Regions from separate parts of the Ensifer sp. Root558 genome, predicted to be linked through region 2. Evidence: riboswitches for the same ligand, from Rfam matches in the RefSeq annotation. Region 2 holds a riboswitch; the other holds the start of a gene.
What was found. Region 2 has a riboswitch for S-adenosylmethionine ahead of metA (homoserine O-succinyltransferase). Riboswitches for the same ligand answer to the same signal wherever they lie in the genome.
Positions count from the first base shown of each region.

Region 1 (7,122 bases), on a different contig from region 2:
CTTCCACCACATCGTCGCTGTCCTCGATGCCGGCCGAGAAGCGCACGGTTCCGGCGGAAATGCCGAGCTCTTCGCGGGCCTCGTCGGTCAGGTTCTTGTGCGTGGTCGTTCCCGGATGGGTGATCAGGCTCTTGCTGTCGCCGAGGTTGTTGGAGATGCGCACGATCTCCAGCGCATTCTGCAGCGCGAAGGCTGCATCCTTGCCGCCCTTCAGTTCGAAGGCGACGAGCGTCGATCCGCCGGTCATCTGCTTGGCGATGATGTCGGCCTGCGGATGATCCTTGCGGCCAGGATAGATGACCTTGGCGACCTGCGGCTGTTCTGCCAGGAAGTCGGCCACGCGGCGGGCCGTTTCCGTCTGCTGACGCACGCGTAGCGGCAGCGTCTCGATGCCCTTCAGCAGCGTCCAGGCGTTGAACGGCGACATCGCCGGGCCGGTGTGGCGGAAGTAGTCGTGCAGGTGCTCGTTGATCCATTCCTTGTCGGAAAGCACGACACCGCCGAGGCAACGGCCCTGACCGTCGATATGCTTGGTGGCGGAATAGACGACGATATGGGCGCCGAGTTCCAGCGGCTTCTGGAAGAGCGGCGTCGCAAAGACGTTGTCGACGACGACCTTGGCGCCGATCTGGTTGGCGAGCTTGGCAACGCCGGCAATGTCGATGACTTCGAGCGTCGGGTTGGTCGGGCTTTCGAGGAAGAAGACCTTGGTGTTCTTCTGGATCGCCTTTTCCCAGTTGGCGAGGTCGCGTCCGTCGACCAGCGTGCACTCGATGCCGTATTTCGGCGCCAGCGTCTCGACCACCCAGCGGCAGGAGCCGAAGAGGGCGCGGGCGGCGACGATGTGGTCGCCGGCCTTCAGCTGGCAGAGAATGGCGGCGGTGACGGCAGCCATGCCCGATGCCGTGGCGCGCGCATCCTCGGCGCCTTCCAGCATGCACATGCGCTTTTCAAACATGTCGTTGGTCGGGCTACCGTAGCGGGCGTAGATGAAGCCTTCGGTCTCGCCCTTGAAACGAGCTTCCGCAGCTTCCGACGTCTCGTAGACAAAGCCCTGGGTAAGGAAGATCGCCTCGGAGGTCTCTCCGTGCTGGGAACGGGTGGTCCCGCCATGGACCAGTTGCGTTGCGGGGCGCCAGTTTTTGCTCATGTGACGGTCACTTTCAAAAACAAAAAAACCGGCCGCGTGAAGGGCCGGTTTGACACCCGGCCTTTTTAGCTACTTGTTTAACGTGGCTGCAAGCCGACCGGCCAAATCACCACGGGATAAAGCTTCAATACTGCCAGGGTACGCTTGCGTCAATTCCCGGAGTTTGGTTTTGTCTCGCAACTGAAAAGAGGACTGCAATGGGCCGCGACACTGGGATTTTGGCCGATCGCGCGATCGCCGCGCTGTTAGAATCGGGACGCCTCAAAAGCGAGAAGCCGCTGGATGACGATCAGATCCAGCCGGCAAGCCTCGACCTGCGCCTAGGCTCGAAGGCTTTCCGCGTCCGCGCAAGCTTCATGCCAGGCCCGTCTCACCTCGTTGCCGACAAGCTCGACCGGCTGAAGCTGCACGTCGTCGATCTGACCGATGGCGCGGTGCTGGAAACGGGCTGCGTCTACATCGTGCCGCTGATGGAAAGCCTGGAACTGCCTGAGGGCATGTCGGCCTCGGCCAACCCGAAAAGCTCGACCGGTCGCCTCGACATCTTCACCCGCGTCATCACCGATCGCGCCCAGGAATTCGACAAGATCCCGACCGGCTACAGCGGTCCGCTCTATCTCGAAATCAGCCCGCGCACCTTCCCGATCGTCGTGCGCCGCGGCTCGCGCCTGTCGCAGATCCGCTTCCGCATGGGCCAGTCTATCCTGTCGGAGCAGGAACTGCAGGCGCTGCACGAGAGCGACGTGCTGGTGGCGAGCGACAAGCCGAACGTCAGCGGCGGCGGCATCGCGCTGTCGATCGATCTGAAGGGCACCGGGCCCGAAGGCCTGATCGGCTATCGCGGCAAGCATCACACCGCCGTCATCGACGTCGACAAGAAAGCGCAGCACGCGATCTTTGATTTCTGGGAGCCACTCTACAGCCGCGGCCGCGATGAACTGATCCTCGATCCGGATGAGTTCTACATTCTCGTCTCGCGGGAGGCGGTGCATGTTCCACCGCTTTATGCGGCCGAGATGACGCCGTTCGATCCGCTGGTCGGCGAGTTTCGCGTGCATTATGCCGGCTTCTTCGATCCGGGCTTCGGCCATGCCTCGGCCGGCGGCACGGGCAGCCGGGCCGTGCTCGAAGTGCGCAGCCACGAGGTGCCGTTCATCCTCGAACACGGCCAGATCGTCGGCCGCCTGATCTACGAACACATGCTGGAACGGCCGGATGGTCTCTATGGCCTCGGCGTCGGCTCCAACTACCAGGCGCAGGGCCTGAAGCTCTCGAAGCATTTCCGCGCCGAGTAGGGGATTTCGAAGCGCCCCTTACGCAATCCCGCGCAAGGGTGCTTGACAGATCGCCCCGGTTCGGGAAATTTCGCAGGCACCGCGGGTGTAGTTCAGCGGTAGAACGCCAGCTTCCCAAGCTGGATGTCGTCGGTTCGATCCCGATCACCCGCTCCATTCTTCCTCGTCCCGTTCCTTGTGTAACCGCGTTCTCGTGGTGGCCTATGGTCAGCTGCGCTGCGGCCGGTTACTTTACCGCTCGATGAATCACCGCGGTTCCAAGGGCCGCCCCTGCCACATGAGACGTGCCGGCCGCTGCCCATGAAAGTTCTTTCCCTTTTCGCCCTTTGCGCATCCTTGATCGCGACGCCGCTTGCGGCCGAGGCTAAGGATCTGCCGCTGCTGTTCGACGCGCGCGAACGCATCGCCAAGCCCGATCTCACGGGCCTGGCGCGCCTGCGTTTCTTGACGACGGTGGATTTTCCGCCGTTCAACTTCATCGACCAGTCCGGCAAGCTTTCGGGATTTCATGTCGATCTCGTGCGCGAGATCTGCCGCGAGCTCGACATCGAGGCCAAATGCCAGATCCAGGCCGTGACCTATGCGGAGCTGCTGCCGGCACTGGAAGAGGGGCAGGGCGAGGCGGTGGCCGCCGGTATCGCCGTCGGTCCGGAACTGCGCCAACGCTTCGGCTTTTCCCGCGCCTTCATGCGGCTTCCAGCGCGCTTCGCCGTCAATACGAAGGCGGCCGGCGCAGTCTCGGCACCGAGCGATCTCAAGGGGAAGCCGGTCGGTGTCGTCGCCGGAACCACGCATGAGGCGATGTTCAAGGCGTTTTTCCCGAAGATCGAGGCCAAGGTCTATCCCGACCGCGAGGCCATGCTGACGGCTCTGCAGAAGGGCGATGTGCCGGCGGTGTTTTCCGACGGCATGCAGCTGTCCTTCTGGATCTCGGGTAGCGCTGCTGGCGGCTGCTGCACGCTTGTCGATGGCGCCTACTTCTCGCAGCGCTTCCTCGGTGAAGGCCTGACGATCATGAACCGCAAGTCCGAGCCTGCCCTGACCCAGGCGATCGATCACGCGCTGCTGGCGCTGTCGCGCAGCGGCCGCTTGGAGGAAATCTACCTGCGCTACTTCCCGAACGGAATCTACTAGGCGCCAGAACTTTTCGGCGTGATCACCGGCCGGCCTATCGGCGGAAGCGGGCGAGCGCGCCGCGCTCGATAGCGGCGCAGGTCAGCTTGTCGAGGCCAAGCCGGTCGCGCAGCAACTGCAGCAGGCGGATTTCTTCGTTGCGGATGCGCTGGTCGGCGGCCGCGATCTCGACGGCGAGCGCATAGGCCGTCTCGTGGAACTTCTCCGGCAGCGCTTCGCGCACGATCTCGAGCATGATGTCGAGCCCCTCGGGCGCCGCCAGCTGCGCCGAGCATTCATGGCCGATATGGACGAGGCTGTCCTCGTCGAAGCCGTCGAACACGGGCAGGAACTGAACCAGCCGGCCGATGCGGGCAAACTCGTCGTCGCTCATCTCGCGGTCGACCGCCGACATCATCACCATGACATAGATGAGAGCTTCGTGGTGGCTGAGGCTTGGTTGCATGGGCTTTCCGGCGGTAGAGCGATTCCAGGGATGGGACGGTTCCTGATCCGGAATTGCGTCGTTTCAAAGAGTTGAGCCGTCTGCCGCTTTCGGCAGACGGTCGAGAGCTGGGAATTGTCGCGGCTATTTACAAGTCCGGCTGCGAAGCGTCCACTCCGATGCCGAGGGTCGGATCGTCGAATGTCATCGGCGTGTGGCTGAGGTCGCGCGGATCGTCACCGTAAAAACCGAGCTTCGCCTGGCGTGCTGCGTCGGCGCGTTTTTCGAGGGTCGAGCCGGGAACCGGCGTTGCCCAGCCATTGTCGACGAGCCAGGTGGCAAGATCCTGTCCGCCAAGCGTGCAGGAGGCGGTGGCCGAAGGGCCGGAATCTCCTTCGGGCAGATCGCAGCTGACCGCACGTGCGCGCAGGAAGTTTCTGAAGGCGGTTCGCGCGACGATGCCGCAGGGCCAGCTCTTGCCGGCGCTTTCGCAGGTCCGCTCCGCTTGTTCCGGCTCGATGCCGTCGATCTGCAGCGTCAGCTTGTCGAACTGGATCACACCGGCGGCGACCGCGACCGGGCGATAGAGTACGGTCGGCCCGGCGGCCTTCGCTTCCTTCTTCGGTTCCGACAACGGCGCGCGCGGTTCCACCCGTTCGAGCGGCGCACTGGTGACCGTATCGGGCAGGCCGAACTGCTGTGGCTCGATGGCGCGCGCCGCATTTTCCGTCGTGGGCGATTGTTCGCTGGTCGTCGCCGCGCCGCCGGGGTCGAGCGGGACCTCGTCGTCGGCCTGATCCGGCGTCGCCTCGAAATCTGTCATGTCGGGCGTTTCGAGAACGAGTTCCGGTGTGGCGGCGGTCTCACGGTCGCGGATGGCAACAGCGCCCGCATAGAGGATGCCGGTGAAAAGGGCGATTGCGGCGATGCCGCCGGCAAGGGTGTAGAAATGCTGCCGCATCAGGAAGGACGTCCTATTGGCTGGCCCAGATAATTCGGGCGATCCATTCGATCTGGCTGGTCTCGAAGCTCCGGTTCGGATGCTCGGGATTGAGCGATAGAAGTTCGATCACACGCGGCGTCTGGCGCGTGAGCACCTTTGCCATGACCTCGCCCTCCTGCGTCTTCACCACAACCCGATCGCCACGCCGGATCGGCGCGCTGGGGTCGACGATCAGGATGTCGCCGTCGCGGTAGAGCGGCAGCATGCTGTCTCCCTGGACCCCGAGCGCATAGGTGCCGCTGCGCTTTTCCGCATCCGTCGGAAAGTCGATGACGTCCCAGCCCTGACCGGCGGGAAAGCCGCCATCGTCGAAGTAGCCGCCGGCACCCGCCTGGGCAAAGCCGATCAGCGGGATCGTGGCAGCGGCCACCGGCTCGGAAGGCGCTGGGACCCCCTCCGGCTGCAGTAGGCTGGTGAACTGGTCCATGGTGGCGCCCGTCGCCCCCAGCACCTTGGCGATCGATTCTGTCGAGGGCCAGCGCTCGCGCCCGTCGGCGGAGCGACGTTTGGATTTGTTGAAGGAGGTCGGGTCGAGGCCGGCACGGCGCGCGAGGCCGGACGGCGAGAGCTGGTGGCGCTCGGCCAGGGTGTCGATAGCGTGCCAGATCGTGCCGTGAGACAACATGACGAGAGATCCAGGCCGGGCAGGCGGCCACTTGCTGCTTTGGTTCCCGGCCACACTACCGAAACGCTGCAGGGCGGTAAAGAATCGGGAGGAAAATAGTCCTCTTTCCGTCATTTGATTTGCGGGACGCGGCCCCTATAGTTCCGGTGATGGGCAGGACAGGCTTTCGGTGGAGGGCGTTTTGTTGATGCGCATGAAAGCGGAACGCCTGCTGATCGTCGCCATGCTTGCCGCGGTCGCCGGGCTTGCGCTCGAAGATCGCCTGCTTGAGATGGGGCGCCTCGCAACGCTTCTCGGTGCCGCCGGTCTGGTGGTTGCGATCGTGCTTGCATCGCTGCGGGTGTCGCATCACGCCGAGGTTCTGGCATCCAAGGTCGGCGATCCCTATGGCACGATGATCCTCACGCTCTCGGCGGTGCTCGTCGAAGTCGTCGTTCTGGCGATCATGATGACCAGCGAGACCTCGCCGACGCTGGTGCGCGACACGATCTATGCGGCCGTCATGCTCGACATCAACGGCATCCTGGGCCTTGCAGCCCTTCTCGGAGGTCTGAAGCACGGCGAACAGCCCTATAATGACGATTCCGCCCGCACCTACAGCGTGATGATCCTGACGGCGATGGGGATTTCTATGATCGTGCCGGAATTCGTGCCGGCGGCGAAATGGCATCTCTACTCGGCCTTCACCATCGGCGCGATGATCACGCTCTACGCCCTGTTCCTGCGCATGCAGGTGGGCGTGCACAGCTACTTCTTCAGCTACAGCTATCCGAAGGCGAAGGGCGAGGGGAGCGCGAGAGAGGGCGGCCCCGACCAGCCGGTGTTGCCGTCGATCGTGATCCTGATCCTCGGCATCGTGCTGATCGGTGTGCTGGCGGAAGTGATGTCGTCGCTGCTGACATCGGGCTTGAAAGGGAGCGGTGCACCGCCGGCTGTCACGGCCATCGTCGTCGCGGCGATTTCCGCCTCTCCGGAGATCATGACCGCCATGCGCGCCGCTCTCGCAAATCGCATGCAGGCGGTCGTCAATATCGCGCTCGGCGCTTCGCTTTCGACCGTCATCCTGACGGTGCCGGTGATGGAGGCGATCGCGCTCTATACCGGCCAGCCGTTCCTGATGGCGATGTCGCCGGTGCAGACGGTGATGGTGACGATCACGCTGATCGTTGCCGCGATCAACCTCAATGACGGCCAGACCAACGCCATCGAGGGCATGACGCATTTCGTGCTGTTTGCCACCTTCGTCATGCTCTCGGCGATCGGGCTCTGAACCGGCCGCCGGGCGAGCGTCAGGCCGTCGCCTTTTCCTGCGCCTTCCTGGCGACCACCTCTTCATAGGCGGCCTGGAGCGTGGCGCGCACCCGCGGCGGGCCATCGAGCGGCATCCCCAGATGGTCGTGCCGCAGCTCGTCCATGAAGCGATCCCAGAGCGCAGGGCCGCCGTTCTCCATGAGTTCGGCGCGAATGCTGAGCTCTTCGCTGACCGGCAGG
Region 1 covers NZ_LMGC01000012.1:464,680-471,801, forward strand. The annotation lists gene ASD63_RS15605 (O-succinylhomoserine sulfhydrylase) at 1-1,150, opposite strand, end outside; SAM riboswitch at 1,195-1,273, opposite strand; gene ASD63_RS15610 (2'-deoxycytidine 5'-triphosphate deaminase) at 1,348-2,445, shown strand; tRNA gene ASD63_RS15615 (tRNA-Gly) at 2,527-2,601, shown strand; gene ASD63_RS15620 (transporter substrate-binding domain-containing protein) at 2,746-3,579, shown strand; gene ASD63_RS15625 (tellurite resistance TerB family protein) at 3,614-4,024, opposite strand; gene ASD63_RS15630 (thermonuclease family protein) at 4,152-4,964, opposite strand; gene ASD63_RS15635 (helix-turn-helix transcriptional regulator) at 4,978-5,631, opposite strand; gene ASD63_RS15640 (calcium:proton antiporter) at 5,819-6,901, shown strand; gene ASD63_RS15645 (helix-turn-helix domain-containing protein) at 6,921-7,122, opposite strand, start outside.
Region 1: another riboswitch for S-adenosylmethionine. It lies ahead of ASD63_RS15605 (O-succinylhomoserine sulfhydrylase); the one in region 2 lies ahead of metA (homoserine O-succinyltransferase).

Region 2 (7,122 bases):
CGCCAGCTTACTGCATTCGCGCCAAAGATCGTATGTCAGGCCGTGACTTTCAAGACAAGCGGTTCGTGTCCGGTCGCTTCCATGAAGCGCAACAGATCCTTCGAAGCGATCGAGGTCGTTGCGTCGTTGGAAAGCGGGTGGCAGTTGACGATATCGAACGTCATCAGCGCCTCGTCGAGGATGACCTTGACGTTGCCTCCGGTGTCGTTGATCGCGCCGAAGGCGGTTACGGCCCCCGGAATGACGCCGAGATACTCCATCAGCTTCTCCGGCTTGCCGAAGGATACCTTGCTTGCCGCGCCGATCACCTGGTGCACGGTCTTCAGGTCCACCGTCGCGTGCTCCTCGACGGTGAGCAGGAAATAGTTGTCCTTCTTGTCCTTCACGAAGAGGTTTTTCGTGTGGCCACCGGGCATCTCGTCACGAAGCGCCACCGATTCGGCCACGGTGAAAACCGGAGCGTGGTTCTTCGTCTTATACTCGATTCCAAGTCCATCGAGAAAATTGAAGAGGTCTTCGGCGGTTTTCGGCTGTGATTCACGCATGATTCTCATCCCCACGGCGTTCGTTTCGTCTCTGCTTTAGGGGAGAAGGCCGTCAGGACGCAATCTCACAGGCGGCGAGGCCGGCCGAAAACGCGGCATTTCCGGGCTTTGCGAAGGGTGTCCAAAAAAATATTCGATTTCTCGTCATTTCCCTGTTGCATTCCAAAATCGCTTAGGCCATATACCGCCCGTCGCCGCAAGACAGCGCCGACGCCACGGTCCACCGACTACCCCCGGACCTTGGATGATGAGCGGGTGTAGCTCAGGGGTAGAGCACAACCTTGCCAAGGTTGGGGTCGGGCGTTCGAATCGCCTCACCCGCTCCAATTTCTCCCAACCACTTCATTTCACAGTCATTTCTGGAATGAAACGGCATTTGCCGTCAGGCATTCCATGCGCCGATAGTGCCGTCCGCACCATGTGGTTCGGACCGCCGAGACGGCTCCTTTTGCATTTTGCCTTTGTTGGTAAAGCCGGTCGCCGTTTCCGCGCTCAGCTCTTCATGAACACGTAGTCCGTCTCCTGCCGGCGGATCTCGGCGGGGCGAAGTACCGCGTTCGGGAAGCCGGCGTGGTTGGCCGCATCCGGCCAGATCTGGGTTTCGAGACAGAAGCCGGCAAAGGCGCCGTAACGGCGGCCCTCGAGGCCGGGGACGGGGATGTTCAGCTTTGCGCCGGTATAGAGTTGCACGCCGGGCTCGGTCGTCAGCACTTCCATCGTGACACCCGAATCGATGCTGCGAGCAAGCGCCACCGAATGTTTCGCCATGCGTTCGTTCGAAAGGCAGAAATTATGGTCGTAGGCGATACGCTCGCCTTCGGTCTGGCGGCTGAGCCGCGTCATTTCCCGCAGATCGAAGGCAGTGCCCTCGACCGGGCGGATCTCGCCCGTCGGCACCTGGCGTTCGCTGGTGGGCAGATAATGGTCGGCAGCGATCATGATGTCGTGGCCGAGGGCGTCGGCGCTGCCGTCGAGATTGAAATAGCTGTGCTGGCAGACATTGGCGAGCGTCGCTTGGTCGGTTTCGCTCTCGTAGACGACGCTCAAGACGCCGCCGGGCTTCAGCTGGTAGGTGCAGGTGACCTTGCAGTTGCCGGGATAACCGGCGCGGCCATCCGGGTCGGTAATGGCGAGCGTGATGCTGTCGGGCGTCTGCTTTAGGATCGTCCAGTTGCGCTTGCCGATATTGTCGCTGCCGCCGTGCAGATGCGTGACGCCCTTCTCGTTCAGTTCGAGCTGGTAGGCCTCGCCATCGAGCGTGAAGCGGCCGTTGCCGATGCGATTGGCGCAGCGTCCAGGCGTGGCGCCGAGATAGGGCGAATGGGCGAGATAGCTTTCGAGATCGGTGAAACCGAGCACCAGCGGCGGCTCATGGCCTTCCAGGCGCAGGTCCTGGATCACCGAGCCCCAGGTCAAGACATGGGCGGTGAGGCCGCCACCGGAGAGCACCACACGATGGACCGGCTCGCCGGATGGCAGGTGGCCGAAGATTTCCGTGTTCTGATGCATATTCACCGCTGGCTCCCACTACAGCGCTGCGCGTCTCCCCAGACGCACAAAGGTCGCCGTACACTTTTGAATTGCTGCATGTTTTGTCCTTGGCTCGGTTAGGATCCAAGGAAACATGCAACGGTGCGATCGCAGCAACCTGCGTCATTTCCAAAGGCACGGCAACCGGAAAATCATACTAAATGCGGCCTGGCGCCGTCTCCGGCCTGAGAGCGAAAACATCCAGCTATTCAAGGTGCTACAGCGACCTCTCGGCAGACATGTCAGCGCGACAGCTGCTTGGTGGCCTCCTGCAGGCCGGCGAGCGTCAAGGGGAACATGCGTCCCTCGAACAGGCTCTTCACCATCGTGATCGACTGGGTATAGCCCCAGTGCTGCTCGGGCACGGGATTGAGCCAGATGGAGCGCGGAAAATGAGCCGTCAGACGAGAGAGCCAGAGGGCGCCCGCCTCATCGTTCCAGTGCTCCACCGAGCCGCCGGGGTGGCTGATTTCATAGGGGCTCATCGAAGCGTCGCCGACGAAGATGGCGCGATAGTCGCCGCCGTAGGTGCGCAGCACTTCCGTCGTACGGGTAATGTCGACACGGCGGCGGCGATTGTCCTTCCACAGGCCCTCGTAGACGCAATTGTGGAAGTAGAAATGCTCCATATGGCGGAACTCGCTGCGGGCCGCTGAAAACAACTCCTCGACGATGCGGATATGATCGTCCATCGATCCGCCGATATCGAAGAACATCAGAAGCTTCACCGCATTGCGGCGCTCCGGCCTCGTCACCACGTCGAGATAGCCGTGTTCGGCGGTGGCGCGGATGGTGCCGGAGAGGTCGAGTTCGTCGGCGGCACCCTGGCGCACCCAGCGTCGGAGCCGCTTCAGCGCAACTTTGATGTTGCGCGTGCCGAGCTCGATCGTGTCGTCATAATCCTTGAACTCGCGCCGGTCCCAAACCTTGACGGCGCGGCGGTGGCGCGACTGGTCCTGGCCGATCCGCACACCCTCGGGATTGTAGCCATAGGCGCCGAAGGGCGAGGTGCCGGCGGTACCGATCCATTTTGAGCCGCCCTGATGGCGGCCCTTTTGCTCCTGCAGCCGCTGGCGCAAGGTCTCCATCAGCTTGTCGAAGCCGCCGAGTGCCTCGATCAGGCGTTTTTCTTCCTCGCTCAGATGCTTCTCTGCGAGCTTGCGCAGCCAATCCTCGGGGATGACCGCCTCTTCGCTCGCTTCCATCGGGTTGACTGCTTCGAGACCCGAAAAGCAGTGCTGGAACACCCGGTCGAAGCGGTCGATATGGCGTTCGTCCTTCACCAGTGCCGTGCGCGCCAGATAGTAGAAGGCTTCGACGTCGAAGGTGGCGATGCCCGCCTCCATCCCCTCGATCAAGGACAGGAATTCCCGGAGCGTGACCGGGACCTTCGCTGCCTTGAGTTCGAGGAAGAAGGGAATGAACATCTGACCTCAGCTTTTCCCGGTGCCGATCTCCGCGAGATCGTAGGGCGTCGTCTGGTACATCTCGTTGATCCAGTTGCCGAAGAAGAGATGTGCATGGCTGCGCCAGCGGTTCTGCGGCGGCAGGGTCGAATCGTTGTGCGGGAAGTAGTCGTGCGGCATCTTGATCGGCACGCCCGCATCCACGTCGCGGAAGTATTCGTCCGACAGCGAGGTCGAATCATACTCCACGTGGTTGAACATGTAGAGCCGGTTGCCCTTTTTCTCGTGCACGAGGCAGACGCCCATCTCCTTCGATTCCATCAGGATTTCGAGGCTCGGCACCTTGTCGATGTCGGCGCGGCGCACTTCGGTCCAGCGCGAAACGGGGACGGCGAAATCGTCGGAGAAGCCGTTGAGATAGACGGAGGAGCGGTTGAGGTTCTGGTGACGATAGACGCCGAAGGCTTTTTCCTTCAGCGGATACTTCGGCACGTCGTGGAAGTGATAGATTGCCGCCATCGCGCCCCAGCAGACGTTGAGCGTCGAATGCACGTTGGTCTCGGTCCAGTCGAGGATGCGCTTCAGCTCGTCCCAATAGGTGACGTCTTCGTATTCGAGCGTCTCGACCGGGGCGCCGGTGATGATGAAACCGTCGAACTTGCGGCCCTGCACTTCTTCCCAGGTCTCGTAGAAGGAGAGCAGGTGATCTTCCGAGGTGTTCTTGGCGCGGTGCGCGCCGATGCGCACCAGCGACAGTTCCACCTGCAGCGGCGAAGCGCCGATCAGGCGCGCCATCTGGATCTCTGTCTTGATCTTGTTCGGCATGAGGTTCAGGAGCCCGATCTGGAGCGGGCGGATATCCTGACGGATCGCCACGGTCTCGGTCATCACCCGCACGCCCTCATGCGCGAGGGTTTCGAAGGCGGGCAGCGTATCGGGAATCTTGATGGGCATGGGCTTCCACTCGATCAATACAAAAAAACCGGCAGCGATTGATCGCGACCGGTCCTCGGAAATCCAACTTTCCTCGGCCCTTTAGCGACTTGTTTAACGTGGCTGCAAGCCGGCCGGCCAAATCACCACGGAGAATTTGATAGCGCGAGTGGGCCGCGGGGGTCAAGAAAAACGATTCGCGTTGGGGGCGGCTGCCCCTCATCCCGCTGCTGCGACTTCTCCCCGCTGGCGGGGAGAAGTGGCCTTGCCGCACCCGATCGTTCCACGAGTTAAGCTCAGCGGCCGTTCGGCCCATCTTGGTAGCCGGGTTCGCTGTCGGCACGTCTCGGCTTGGGGGCAGCCGTCGTCCTCGTCCCCTCTCCCCGCCTGCGGGGAGAGGGTCAGGGAGAGTGGCTGGTCTGCAGCAGGCGTAGAGCATCCCGCATGCCATAACCCAGCCGGCGGTCAGCCTGATCGATACCGAGCCAAAAGAAACGAAAGCGGATCGGGTCACCGCCGCCAAAGGGCGTCATTTCCTGATGTATCCAGGTCTGCCGTTGCTCGCCGGCAAGGGCGATGTGGAAGTAGTGCCGCCGATGACAGATCGTCCTGCCGTCCTTCGGGTAGTGGTAGTCCTGCGTGACGAGATGGGTGAGTGCTTCCGGCGGCGTCAGCCCGGTTTCCTCGATGAATTCCCGCTGAGCCGATGTCTCCGGGCTTTCGCCTGGTTCCATCGTACCGCCGGGCACCTGCAGCTCGATGTCTGGGAAATCCGGCTCGTCGAAGACCAGCAGGCGGTCCTGCCAGGTGGCGTAGATCAGGACCTTGTGCGCGTCCGGCCTCATCCGTCGCGGCGGGCCATGAAGGCGAGGCGCTCGAAGAGGTGCACGTCTTGTTCGTTCTTCAGGAGCGCACCATGCAGCTTCGGCAGCATGGTCTTGGCATCGGCCCTGAGGTCGGCCGGATCGACCTCGTCGGCGACGAGCAGGCGGATCCAGTCGAGCGCCTCTGACGTGGAGGGCTTCTTCTTCAGGCCCGGCACCTGGCGGATGTCGTAGAAGGCGGCGAGCGCCGCCGAAAGCAGCGTCTTGCGGATGCCGGGATAATGCACCTCGACGATGCGGGCGAGCGTGTCTGCATCGGGGAAGCGGATATAGTGGAAGAAGCAGCGGCGCAGAAACGCGTCCGGCAGCTCCTTCTCGTTGTTGGAGGTGATGATGACGATCGGCCGGTGACGCGCGCCGATCATCTCGCCGGTCTCGTAGACATGGAATTCCATGCGGTCGAGCTCCTGCAACAGGTCGTTCGGAAACTCGATGTCGGCCTTGTCTATCTCGTCGATCAGAAGCACCACGCGGCGATCGGCCTCGAAGGCCTGCCAGAGCTTGCCCTTGCGGATATAGTTCCGGACCTCGTTGACACGCTCGTCGCCGAGCTGGCTGTCGCGCAGCCGCGACACGGCGTCATATTCATAGAGGCCTTGCTGTGCCTTGGTCGTCGACTTGACGCTCCATTCGATGAGTTCGAGGCCAAGGGCGGCGGCGATCTGGCGGGCAAGCTCGGTCTTGCCGGTGCCGGGCTCGCCCTTGACCAGCAGTGGGCGCTCCAGCCGGATCGCGGCGTTGACGGCGATCATCAGGTCCTTGTCGGCGATATAGTCGGCGGTGCCTTGAAATTGCATGGGCGTCTTCCGGTTCAGCGTAAGTCAGGCGAAGTCATGCCCTATGGACTATCGCATAATGGCTTAAATCGGAATCGTTTTGAGGGTGGGCGCGATCAAGGGGTCAGCCGCGAAGCGCGGTGACCTCGATCTCGATCAGCATTTCCGGGCGGATCAGGTCGCAGACGATCATCGTTGCGGCCGGGCGGATTTCGCCGAAGACTTCGCCGAAGATCGGGAACACCCGGTCGGCGAAGCTGGCATCAGTGACGTAATAGTGGTTGCGCACCACGTCCTTCATCGAGAAGCCCGCTTCCTTCAGCGCGCCCTCGATCGTCTTCAGGCAATTGCGCGCCTGCTCTTCCACCGTCTCGGGCATGGTCATGGTGGCGTAGTCATAGCCGGTCGTGCCGGAGACGAAGCACCAGTCACCCATCGCGACGGCACGCGAATAGCCTGCCGTCTTTTCGAAGGGCGAGCCCGAGGAGATGAGCTTGCGCGCCATATCTTCGTTTTAAGCCCAGGGGCGCGCGGCGCCGACCGTCTTTTCGAAGCTGTCGATGGCGGTTGCCTTTTCCAGCGTCAGGCCGATGTCGTCGAGGCCGTTCAGCAGGCAGTGACGCTTGAAGGCGTCGACCTCGAACTTGACCGAACCGCCGTCCGGACCGGTGATTTCCTGGGATTCCAGGTCGACCGAGAGGATGGCGTTGGAGCCGCGCGAGGCGTCGTCCATCAGCTTGTCGAGGTCAGCCTGGCTGACGACGATCGGCAGGATGCCGTTCTTGAAACAGTTGTTGTAGAAGATGTCGGCAAAGGACGTGGAGATCACGCAGCGGATGCCGAAGTCGAGCAGCGCCCACGGAGCATGCTCGCGCGAGGAGCCGCAGCCGAAGTTATCGCCGGCAACGAGAATGCTGGCGTTCTGGTAGGCCGGCTTGTTGAGCACGAAGTCGGGGTTGACCGAGCCGTCTTCATTGTAGCGGGCTTCGGCGAAGAGGCCCTTGCCAAGGCCGGTGCGCTTGATCGTCTTCAGGTAGTCCTTCGGAAT
Region 2 covers NZ_LMGC01000033.1:292,893-300,014, forward strand. The annotation lists gene ASD63_RS25335 (prolyl-tRNA synthetase associated domain-containing protein) at 36-545, opposite strand; tRNA gene ASD63_RS25340 (tRNA-Gly) at 797-871, shown strand; gene ASD63_RS25345 (aldose epimerase family protein) at 1,038-2,054, opposite strand; gene ASD63_RS25350 (VWA domain-containing protein) at 2,318-3,502, opposite strand; gene metA (homoserine O-succinyltransferase) at 3,509-4,435, opposite strand; SAM riboswitch at 4,497-4,574, opposite strand; gene ASD63_RS25360 (NUDIX domain-containing protein) at 4,816-5,259, opposite strand; gene ASD63_RS25365 (MoxR family ATPase) at 5,256-6,095, opposite strand; gene ASD63_RS25370 (RidA family protein) at 6,199-6,579, opposite strand; gene leuD (3-isopropylmalate dehydratase small subunit) at 6,589-7,122, opposite strand, start outside.